2 regions of the Phyllobacterium sp. 0TCS1.6A genome follow, and region 1 is predicted to be linked to the other one. Evidence: predicted binding sites of a transcription regulator. Region 1 holds the regulator's gene; the other holds the start of a gene.
What was found. Region 1 encodes PhoB, which activates phosphate uptake and scavenging genes when phosphate is short. Its sites were predicted from a motif close to TGTCATNNANCTGTCAT; they were not measured.
Positions count from the first base shown of each region.

Region 2: a site for PhoB is predicted at 1,868-1,884, ahead of OSJ75_RS15970 (RNA degradosome polyphosphate kinase). Genes of this name have one in related genera too.

Region 1 is NZ_JAPMAB010000002.1:201,414-206,439, forward strand. It holds gene OSJ75_RS05125 (TIGR00282 family metallophosphoesterase) at 1-505, opposite strand, end outside; gene OSJ75_RS05130 (5-formyltetrahydrofolate cyclo-ligase) at 502-1,158, opposite strand; RNA gene ssrS (6S RNA) at 1,179-1,335, opposite strand; gene OSJ75_RS05140 (GNAT family N-acetyltransferase) at 1,507-1,953, shown strand; gene phoB (phosphate regulon transcriptional regulator PhoB) at 2,008-2,694, opposite strand; gene phoU (phosphate signaling complex protein PhoU) at 2,867-3,589, opposite strand; gene pstB (phosphate ABC transporter ATP-binding protein PstB) at 3,616-4,389, opposite strand; gene pstA (phosphate ABC transporter permease PstA) at 4,456-5,026, opposite strand, start outside.
Region 2 is NZ_JAPMAB010000007.1:146,174-151,199, forward strand. It holds gene OSJ75_RS15950 (hypothetical protein) at 1-129, shown strand, start outside; gene OSJ75_RS15955 (hypothetical protein) at 135-293, shown strand; gene OSJ75_RS15960 (FAD-dependent monooxygenase) at 300-1,547, opposite strand; gene OSJ75_RS15965 (zinc-finger domain-containing protein) at 1,544-1,789, opposite strand; gene OSJ75_RS15970 (RNA degradosome polyphosphate kinase) at 1,965-4,163, shown strand; gene ppx (exopolyphosphatase) at 4,160-5,026, shown strand, end outside.

The DNA of each region.
Region 1 (5,026 bases):
CGACGAAATGGCCGAAACACTGCTTCTCGCTGGTGGCTTCCGCGTGAAAATCGAAGACGACCGCATCCGCCTGCTCGCCGAGCGGACAGGCGGCGAGGATTTCCTCCGCCACCGTGAAGGGATCGTGCAGGTCGGGATGCATGAAGACCCGGCCCATGATGTTGGATACGAGGATGCGCGCGCCGTTCCTGGCGAGATAGACGCCAGAGCCCTTGCCCGCCGTGCCGACCGGGAAATTGGCGGGGCGCAGGAACCGTTCCTCGCGGGCGGCGAAGATGAGCGCCTCGCGCTGGTCCCAGACGTGGTTGCCGGTCGTCACCACATCGGCGCCGGCGCCGATCGTATCGCGGAAGATTTCCTCGGTAATGCCGAAACCGCCCGCCGCATTCTCACCGTTGACGATGACGAAATCGAGCTTCAGATCGACGATCAGCCCCGGCAGCTTCTCATGGACCGCGGTGCGTCCCGTGCGTCCAACCATATCACCAAGAAAAAGTAATCTCACACATCCATCCTGAAGGTATTTTCACTGGCTTTATCGGTCGTTGCGAAGCGGCGCAAGCCGCTTTCGGTGAGGATGGCCGCCAGCGGCACATCATGCGGCTCGTCGGGCACGGTCGCCACCTGCTGGCAGTCGAAGGCGATGCCGACGAGGCGCGGCCGGGCGCCCTTGCGGCGAAGCGCGGCGATCGCCCGGTCGTAATAGCCGGCGCCATAGCCTATGCGATGGCCGCGCGCATCGAAAGCGGCCAGCGGCACCAGCATCAGCTGTGGATCGAGCACGGGCGCATCCTCGGCGGGACCCGACGTGCCGAAGCCCGTCTCCACCATCGCCGCATCGTCGCGATGCTCGCGGAAGACAATGGTCTGCTTGTCGATGATAGCCGGCAGGCAAAGCCGCGCACCGCGCTGGGCCAGCGCGTGCAGCAGCGGCCGCAGGTCGACCTCGGAGCGGATGGGCCAGAAGCCGGAGACGATTTCGCCGGGCGCGACAGGAATAGTCTCGAGCCCCGCTGCCGCGATCCGCTGCGAGGCCTGCGTCCGATATTCGGCGGACAGCGCGTCGCGCCTGGCCAAAGCCTCGAGACGCAGCGTTTTTTTCAGCTCTTTGACGGAAGACGGATGATGCACGCGCTTGTTTTCATGAGGCGCCGGCAAGCCGGCTCGGGATGAAACAGTGGCGTCCACACAACCGATGGAGAAGTCGATCCCGGGAACCTACAAAGTAGGTGGGCGCCGTGTGAAGAGGCCCACGGGCCTCCTCAGGGACAGCTCCCTAAGGGATCATTAAGGCCCCGGGGAATATGTCTCTCCTGTCGAGAAGCGCAGAGCGCCGCGACGAATATAGGACGGGGCACGGTTTTCTGCCAGAGCGCCGATGACGATTTCTGCCGCCGGCGCCGGGCGATGCTTGTTGAAGGCCGGACACCGGGCTACGATGCCGCACCACAGCCCTCACCCGCCCCCTCTCACCCGACCCCACACACCCATGAGACGAGGAAAATCATGACCATCCTGATCCGCCCCCTGCGGCGTTCGGACGAGACCGAATGGCGCCGCCTCTGGACCGGCTATCTCGACTTCTACGAGACCAGCGTTGCCGAGGAAGTCTACCGGACGACGTTCGCGCGCCTGAATTCCGGCGGCGATGGCGAATTCCGCGGCCTCATCGCCGAATGGGACGGCAAGCCGGTCGGGCTGACGCATTTTCTCTACCACCGCCACTGCTGGAGCGTGGCCAATGTCTGCTATCTGCAGGATCTCTATGCCGATCCGGACAGCCGCGGCAAAGGCGTCGGCCGCGCCCTGATCGAGGCGGTCCACGCGCAGGCGAAGGCGGACGATATCCACTCCGTCTACTGGATGACCAACCGGGACAATGAAACGGCGCGCCTGCTCTATGACCGGCTGGCCAAGGTGACGCCCTTCATCAAATATGTGAAGGCGATCTGATCCATCCCAAGACGGGGCGGCGCGCCCGCTGGAATATGCCCTGCCGGCAAACGCCTAGCCGAATGAATAGCCGGCGCCGCGCACCGTGCGGATCGGGTCCGGCGAGCGGCCGACATTGATCGCCTTGCGCAGGCGGCCGACATGGACATCGACCGTGCGGTCGTCGACATAGATATCGGCGCCCCAGACATTGTCGAGCAGCTGGCCGCGCGAGAAAACCCGCCCCGGCGATTGCATGAGGAATTCCAGCAGCCGGAATTCGGTCGGCCCGAGCTTCAGTTCACGCTCCTTGCGGAAGACGCGATGCTGCTCGCGGTCGAGCTTCAGATCGCCGAAGCTGAGGACGTGCGACAACAGGCTCGGATTGACTCGGCGCAGCATGGCCTTGATCCTGGCCAGCAGTTCCGGCGTCGAAAACGGCTTGACCATGTAGTCGTCCGCGCCGGTGGCAAGGCCGCGCACCCGCTCGCTCTCCTCGCCGCGCGCCGTCAGCATGATGATCGGCAGCGTCTCGGTTTCGCGGCGCGTGCGCAGCCGGCGGCATAGCTCGATGCCGGAAAGGCCCGGCAGCATCCAGTCCAGTATGAGCAGGTCCGGAACCTTCTCGCGCAGGGCTATTTCCGCCTCGTCGCCACGGGCGATGGTGTCGACGAGATAACCCTCTGCTTCAAGATTGTATCGAAGCAGGACGCTGAGCGCTTCTTCATCTTCAACTACAGTGATCTTCGGAGCTATGGCCATGAGATTATCCGCTGACTAGAGCAAATCCTGGACGGTGGAACCGGCTTTCCGCGCGGGAACCGAGTGTGACAGGAAGCACCGCAAGGCGCCTCCTCCTGTAAACACCGGCATTCCCGATCCTGGGATCGCCGGTACCGGGTTGCGACGGGTTGCGAAATTCGGCATTGCGATACTAGGACAGGTTGGCTTCATCGACCACGATGCTGTGGGTCTGGTCTTCCTTGGGCCGCTCGGCCGGCAATTGCGAACCGGTGACGATATAATAGACCGTTTCCGCGATATTGGTCGCGTGATCGCCGATCCGCTCGATATTCTTGGCACAGAACAGCAGATGCGTGCAGGCCGAGATATTGCGTGGATCTTCCATCATATAGGTCAGGAGCTCGCGGAAGAGCGAGGTGTACAGCGCATCGATCTCGTCGTCGCGCTCGCGCACGATATTGACCTGCTGGATCGAGCGCGTCGCATAGGCGTCGAGCACGTCCTTCAGCTGCGTCAAGGCGAGTTCGGCGATGGTCTGCAGGCCGCGATAGACGGAGAGCGTCTGCCGCGTTTCCGTCACGGCCACCACGCGCTTGGCAATGTTCTTGCCGAGGTCGCCGATGCGCTCGAGATCGGAGGAAATGCGAATCGTGCCGATGATCTCGCGCAGGTCGATCGCCATGGGCTGGCGCTTGCCGATGATGGTGATCGCCCGCTCGTCGATCTCGCGCTGGCCCGCATCGAGGATGAGGTCGTCCGAGATGACCCTTTGCGCCAGCGCGTTATCGGCATTGACCATGGCCGTGATGGCCTGTTCGACCATGCGCTCGGCATGGCCGCCCATCTCGGCGATCTTGTGGGTGAGGAACTTCAGTTCCTCGTCGTAGGCGCGTACCGTATGCTGGGATTGCAGGTCGGTCATGATTGTTCCTCCACCGCTTAGCCGAAGCGTCCGGTAATGTAGTCCTGTGTGCGCTTTTCGGTCGGATTGGTAAACATCGTCTCGGTATCGCCGACTTCCACCAGATTGCCGAGATGGAACATCGCCGTGCGCTGCGACACGCGGGCGGCCTGCTGCATCGAATGCGTCACGATGACGATCGTATAGTTCTGGCGCAGTTCGTCGATCAGTTCCTCCACCTTGGCGGTGGCGATCGGATCGAGTGCCGAGCAGGGCTCGTCCATCAGGATGACTTCCGGGCTGACGGCGATGGCGCGGGCAATGCACAGGCGCTGCTGCTGGCCGCCGGAAAGGCCCGTGCCGGCCTCGTGCAGGCGGTCCTTCACCTCGTCGAAGAGGCTGGCGCGGCGCAGGCTCTTCTCGACGATCTCCTCGAGCTCCTGCTTGCCGCGGGCAAGGCCGTGGATGCGCGGGCCATAGGCGACGTTCTCGAAGATCGACTTCGGAAACGGATTGGGCTTCTGGAACACCATGCCGACGCGGGCGCGGAGTTCGACCACGTCGATCTTCGGATTGTAGATATCCTCGTCGTCCAGCGTGATCTGGCCGCCGACACGGCAACCTTCGATCGTATCGTTCATGCGGTTCAAGCTGCGCAGGAAGGTGGATTTGCCGCAGCCGGAAGGCCCGATCAGCGCCGTTACCATCTTCTCAGGAACATCGAGGCTGACACCGAACAGGGCCTGCTTGTCGCCGTAATGGACGGTGACATCCTTGCCCTGCATCTTGATCGCGTTGAACTGTGCGTTCATTTTTTCATTCACCGCTTTTTCGAGATTTCGTTCCGTCATCAGGTTCATAGGACAAGCCTTTTCGTTTTACCAGCGACGCTCGAAGCGCCGGCGCAAGATGATAGCCGTTATATTCATGACCGCCAGGAACAGCAGCAGGACGATGATCGCGCCGGAGGTGCGCTCGACGAAGGCGCGCTCCGCCTCGTTCGCCCACATATAGATCTGCACCGGCAGCGCGGTTGCCGGATCGAGCGGCGTTACCGGGCTGTTGGCGACGAAGGCCACCATGCCGATCAGCAGCAGCGGCGCCGTTTCGCCCAGCGCATGGGCAAGGCCGATGATCGTGCCGGTAAGAATGCCGGGCGCGGCGAGCGGCAGGACGTGGTGGAACACCATCTGCGTCTTCGAGGCGCCGACGCCGAGCGCCGCCGAGCGGATGGATGGCGGCACGGCGCGCAAGGCCGCGCGGGTGGCGATGATGATCGTCGGCAGCGTCATCAGCGTCAGCACCAGTCCGCCGACCAGCGAGGCCGAGCGCGGCAGGTTGAAGAAGTTGATGAAGACCGCGAGGCCGAGCAGGCCGAAGACGATGGAGGGCACGGCCGCGAGATTGTTGATATTGACCTCGATAATGTCCGTGAGGCGGCTCTTCTTG
Region 2 (5,026 bases), on a different contig from region 1:
CCCGTGACCAATATGATCACGACCGGGGTCGGGCCTCGTTCTCAAATTGCCGTCATGGTCGGCAGTGCGCTTCTATCGACGGTTTTTCATGCTTGTGGTAGGCTGGTCTTGAACAAGGGGTTGGAATGATGGTGATGGACTTCACGACTAGCATGCTCTGCAGCGCCGTCAGCACTATCCTGGTGGCGTGCTTTATGGTCTACGGCGCCATCAAGACCAAACAGGAAACCGATGCGCGGATCGCTTTGATCGACCGTGAATTGCAGCGGCGCGCCGAGCAGGCCGCGGAATAGCCAGCGCTATTTGTTTCGCGCCTCCGCGTCATAGCCATAGAGCCAGTCCAGCCCTTCCAGGAATTTCTCCGGCTTGCGCATGCGCAGCAGGGTGTTTCTCGCCAGCGCCATCGGTCCGCGCGCGTGATAGGCGAGGCGGTTGAGCGCGCCGCGCCGCGCCACGGCCTCGACCCGGCCGGTCCGCTGTGCGGAAAACTGTTCCAGCACGCGCTCGACATCGCGGTTCTGGCCGAGCAGCGCGGCGAGGGCGCAGGCATCTTCGATGGCCATGGCGGCGCCCTGTGCGGCGTAGGGAGGCATGGCATGGGCGGCATCGCCGATGAGGACGAGCCGCTTGCCGATCTTGAAGCGGCAGTGGCGCATCTCGAAAAGCTGCCATGGCGTCCACGGACCGGCTGAACGCAAGGCGCCGAGAATTGCCGGGTGCCAGCCGGAAAAATCCGCGCCGAGATCGGGTTCCGCCCGGGCGCGCGGGCGATCATCATGCCGGTCAGGCGCGACGGCGACGAAATTGATCATGTCGCCGGAGCGAACCGGATAGGCGATGAGGTGGGCGTCCGGCCCGGTCCAGGCGGTGATCTCGGGGGGCTCGGCGAGCAACGCCTTGAAGCTCGCGGGCAGGGCACCGGCCGGCACCGAAGCGCGCCACGCCACGGTGCCTGTCGGGCGGGCGCGGTGATGATCCTGCACGTTGCGGATCGCCGACCAGACGCCATCGGCGCCGACGAGCAGCGCGGCGCGGTGTTCCTCGATGCGGTCGTCATATTGCACGCGCACGATGACGCTCCCGGCATCGCTCTCATATTGCATCACCGCGGAGCGCAGCTGGATCGCGATGCGCCCGTCGCGGCGCGCGCGCTGCAAAAGCGCATTCTGCAGGTCTGCCCGGTGGCAGGCGAGGTAGGGCGCGCCCCAGCGCTCCCGCGCATGTTCGGCCATCGGCAGGCGCAGCAGCACCGAACCGGTGCGGCCGTCATTCAGGGATATTGCATCGGGTTCGACGCAGCGGGGGCCGAGGTCGCGCAGAACGTCCAGCCGGTCGAGCAGGCGCGTCGCATTGGGCGACAATTGCAGGCCGGCCCCGATTTCGGCGAGAGCCTCGCTCTTTTCGAATATCTGGACGCTGAAACCCTTGGCGGCAAGGGCGATGGCGAGAGTAAGGCCGGCAATGCCGGCCCCTGCTATGATGATCTGCTCAGGATTGGGATCGCGCCTGTTGCGTTCCGTCTTCAGGTCGATCAGTGCAGCGTTCAAGCGGCCTTTTCCACATAGATGCAGCCGTCCGGCACCGTCTGGTCGGCGGCAAGCGACGCATCGAAGCGATAGAGCGTCGAGCAATAGGGGCAGACCTTTTCATTGTCGTCGCCAAGGTCGAGGAAGACGTGCGGATGGTCGAAAGGCGGATTGGCGCCGACGCACATGAACTCCTTCACGCCCACTGCTATGCTGGCGTGACCTGCGCTGTTCTGGAAATGAGGAATGCTGTGTCCAGCCATGTTCTGCTCCTGAAACGTCTCGTCGGCAGCCTTTTCGCCTTATCCGACTTTTCATATGCTGCGGTTTGTATCATCCTGATTACGATTTCAAGACGATTGCTATCAAACTGTCAAAAGACTTCTTTATGGTGGGGTTCCAGTCCATCGGGATATATTTAATAATTTGGAGAGAATAATGAACGAGCAGTCACCAGCAATTCCGCAGCCGGTCGAGAATGTCGCATTGCCGGATTTGCATCTGAGCGTGGACCGCTTCGTAAACCGCGAGTTTTCGTGGCTGCAATTCAACCGGCGCGTGCTGGAAGAGGCGCATAATCACAATCAGCCGCTGCTGGAGCGCCTGCGCTTCCTTTCGATATCCGCCGCCAATCTCGATGAATTCTTCATGGTGCGGATCGCGGGCCTTGCGGGCCAGGTCCGGGCCGGCGTGTCGAGCCGCAGCGATGATGGCCGCACTGCCCAGGAACAGCTCGATTTCGTCATCGACGAGGTCAGCAAGCTGCAGGATGCCCAGCAGGTGCGGCTGACGAAGCTCCGGGACGAGTTGCTCGCCGAGAACATCGAGATCGTCCGCCCGGACAGGCTGACGCCGCAGGAGCAGAGCTGGTTGGAGGATCACTTCCTCGAGACCATCTATCCGGTGCTTACGCCGCTTGCGATCGATCCGGCACATCCATTTCCGTTCATCCCCAATCTCGGCTTCTCCATCGCCATGCTGCTCAACCGCAGCACCGACAACCGGCCGATGACGGCATTGCTGCGCCTGCCGCAGGCGCTGAAGCGCTTCATCCAGATACCGGACGATAGCGGGCGCTACCGCTTCCTGACGCTCGAAGACGCAATCGGCCTTTTCACCGGCCGGCTCTTTCCGGGCTATGAGGTGAAGGGCGCGGGCACGTTCCGGATCATCCGCGACAGCGATATCGAGGTGGAGGAAGAGGCCGAGGACCTGGTGCGCCTGTTCGAAAGCGCACTGAAGCGCCGCCGCCGCGGCCAGGTGATCCGCATCGAATTCGACGACGAGATGCCCGCGACCCTGCGCAGCTTCGTCGCCAGCGAACTTGGCGTGCCGGACAGTCGCATCAGCGTCCTTGGCGGCCTGCTGGCGCTCAACACCATCTCGGAAATCGTCTCCATTCCGCGGCCGGACCTCAAGTTCACGCCCTATAATCCGCGTTTTCCGGAGCGGGTGCGCGAACATGGCGGCGATTGCTTCGCCGCGATCCGCGAGAAGGACATCATCGTCCATCACCCCTATGAATCGTTCGACGTCGTGGTGCAGTTCCTGCGCCAGGCCGCGGCCGATCCGGACGTGGTCGCCATCAAGCAGACGCTGTACCGCACCTCGAACGACAGCCCGATCGTGCGCGCGCTCATCGATGCAGCCGACGCCGGCAAGTCCGTGACCGCGCTGATCGAACTGAAGGCGCGATTCGACGAGGAGGCCAATATTCGCTGGGCACGCGACATGGAGCGCGCCGGCGTCCAGGTCGTCTTCGGCTTCCTGGAACTGAAGACCCATGCGAAGATGTCGCTCGTCGTGCGCCGCGAGGAAAACAAGCTGCGCAGCTATGTGCATCTCGGGACGGGCAATTATCACCCCATCACCGCCAAGATCTATACGGACCTGTCATTCTTCACCTGCGAACCCTCGATCGGCCGGGACGTGGCGCAGGTCTTCAACTATATCACCGGCTACACGCCGCCTTCGGGCGAGATGCAGCTGGCCGTTTCGCCGATCACGCTGCGGCCGCGCATATTGCAGCACATCGCCGAGGAAATCGAACACGCCAAGGCCGGCCGCCCGGCTGCGATCTGGATGAAGATGAACGCCCTGGTCGATGCCAAGATCATCGACGCGCTCTACGAGGCGAGCAAATATGGCGTCGAGATCGACCTGGTGGTGCGCGGCATATGCTGCCTGCGGCCGCAGGTTCCGGGCCTTTCGGACAATATACGCGCCAAATCCATCGTCGGCCGCTTCCTCGAACACAGCCGCATCTTCTGCTTCGGCAATGGCCACGGGCTGCCCTCGGACAAGGCGCTGGTCTATTTCGGCTCGGCCGACATGATGACCCGCAATCTCGACCGACGGGTCGAGACGCTGGTGCCGATCACCAACGCAACTGTGCATCAACAGGTTCTTTCACAGATTATGCTGGCGAACCTCCTCGACAACCAGCAGAGTTACGAAGTATTAGCAGACGGAACTTCGCGGCGCATCGCACCCGCGGAGGGAGAAGACGCCTTTAACGCACAGGAATATTTCATGACCAATCCGAGCCTTTCGGGCCGTGGTAAATCTCTGAAGTCCTCGGCGCCCCGCCTCATCGCCCATCGCAAGCGTTCGCGAGCAAAATCAAAGCCTGCATGATTTCGGCTGCTCAGGGACGCGTCCAGGGACGCTCGCCGGCCGCTGTCATCGACATCGGCTCGAATTCGGTTCGTCTGGTGGTTTACGAGGGCGTCACCCGCTCTCCCACCGTCTTGTTCAACGAGAAGATCCTCTGCGGTCTTGGCAAGGGGCTGGTCAAGACCGGCAAGCTCAATGCCAAGGCCGTGCAGAGCGCCCTCAGGGCGCTCCGGCGGTTTCGGGCGCTGGCGGACCAGGCCGGCGCCGTCTCGCTCGACGTTCTGGCCACCGCCGCCGCGCGCGAGGCCGAGAACGGATCGCAATTCATCAAGGAAGCCGAAGCGATCGTCAAGGAGCCGATCAAGGTCCTGTCGGGGCGCGAGGAAGCCTATTATTCCGCGCTCGGGATCATCTCCGGCTTTCATGATCCGGACGGCATTGCCGGCGATCTCGGCGGCGGCAGCCTCGAACTCGTCGACGTCAAGGGCCGCAAGATCGGCGATGGCATAACCCTGCCGCTGGGCGGCCTGCGCCTGCAGGACATGTCGAATGGCGATCTCGGCGATGCGGTCTCCATCGCCCAGAAGAGCCTCGCCACGGCGAAGCTGCTGTCGAATGGCAAGGGCCGCGCATTCTATGCGGTCGGCGGAACCTGGCGAAACCTCGCCAAGCTGCATATGAGCGCCGAACATTATCCGCTGCATGTCATGCACAATTACGAGATCGACTTTGCCGAGGCGCAGCGCTTTCTCAAGCGCGTCGCCGCCGGCGATGTCGACAATATGCGCGGCATCGAGGATGTCTCGAAGAATCGGCGCGCGCTGCTGTCCTATGGCGCGATCGCCCTGCTCGAGACGATCAACCTGATGCGCCCGTCGAAGATC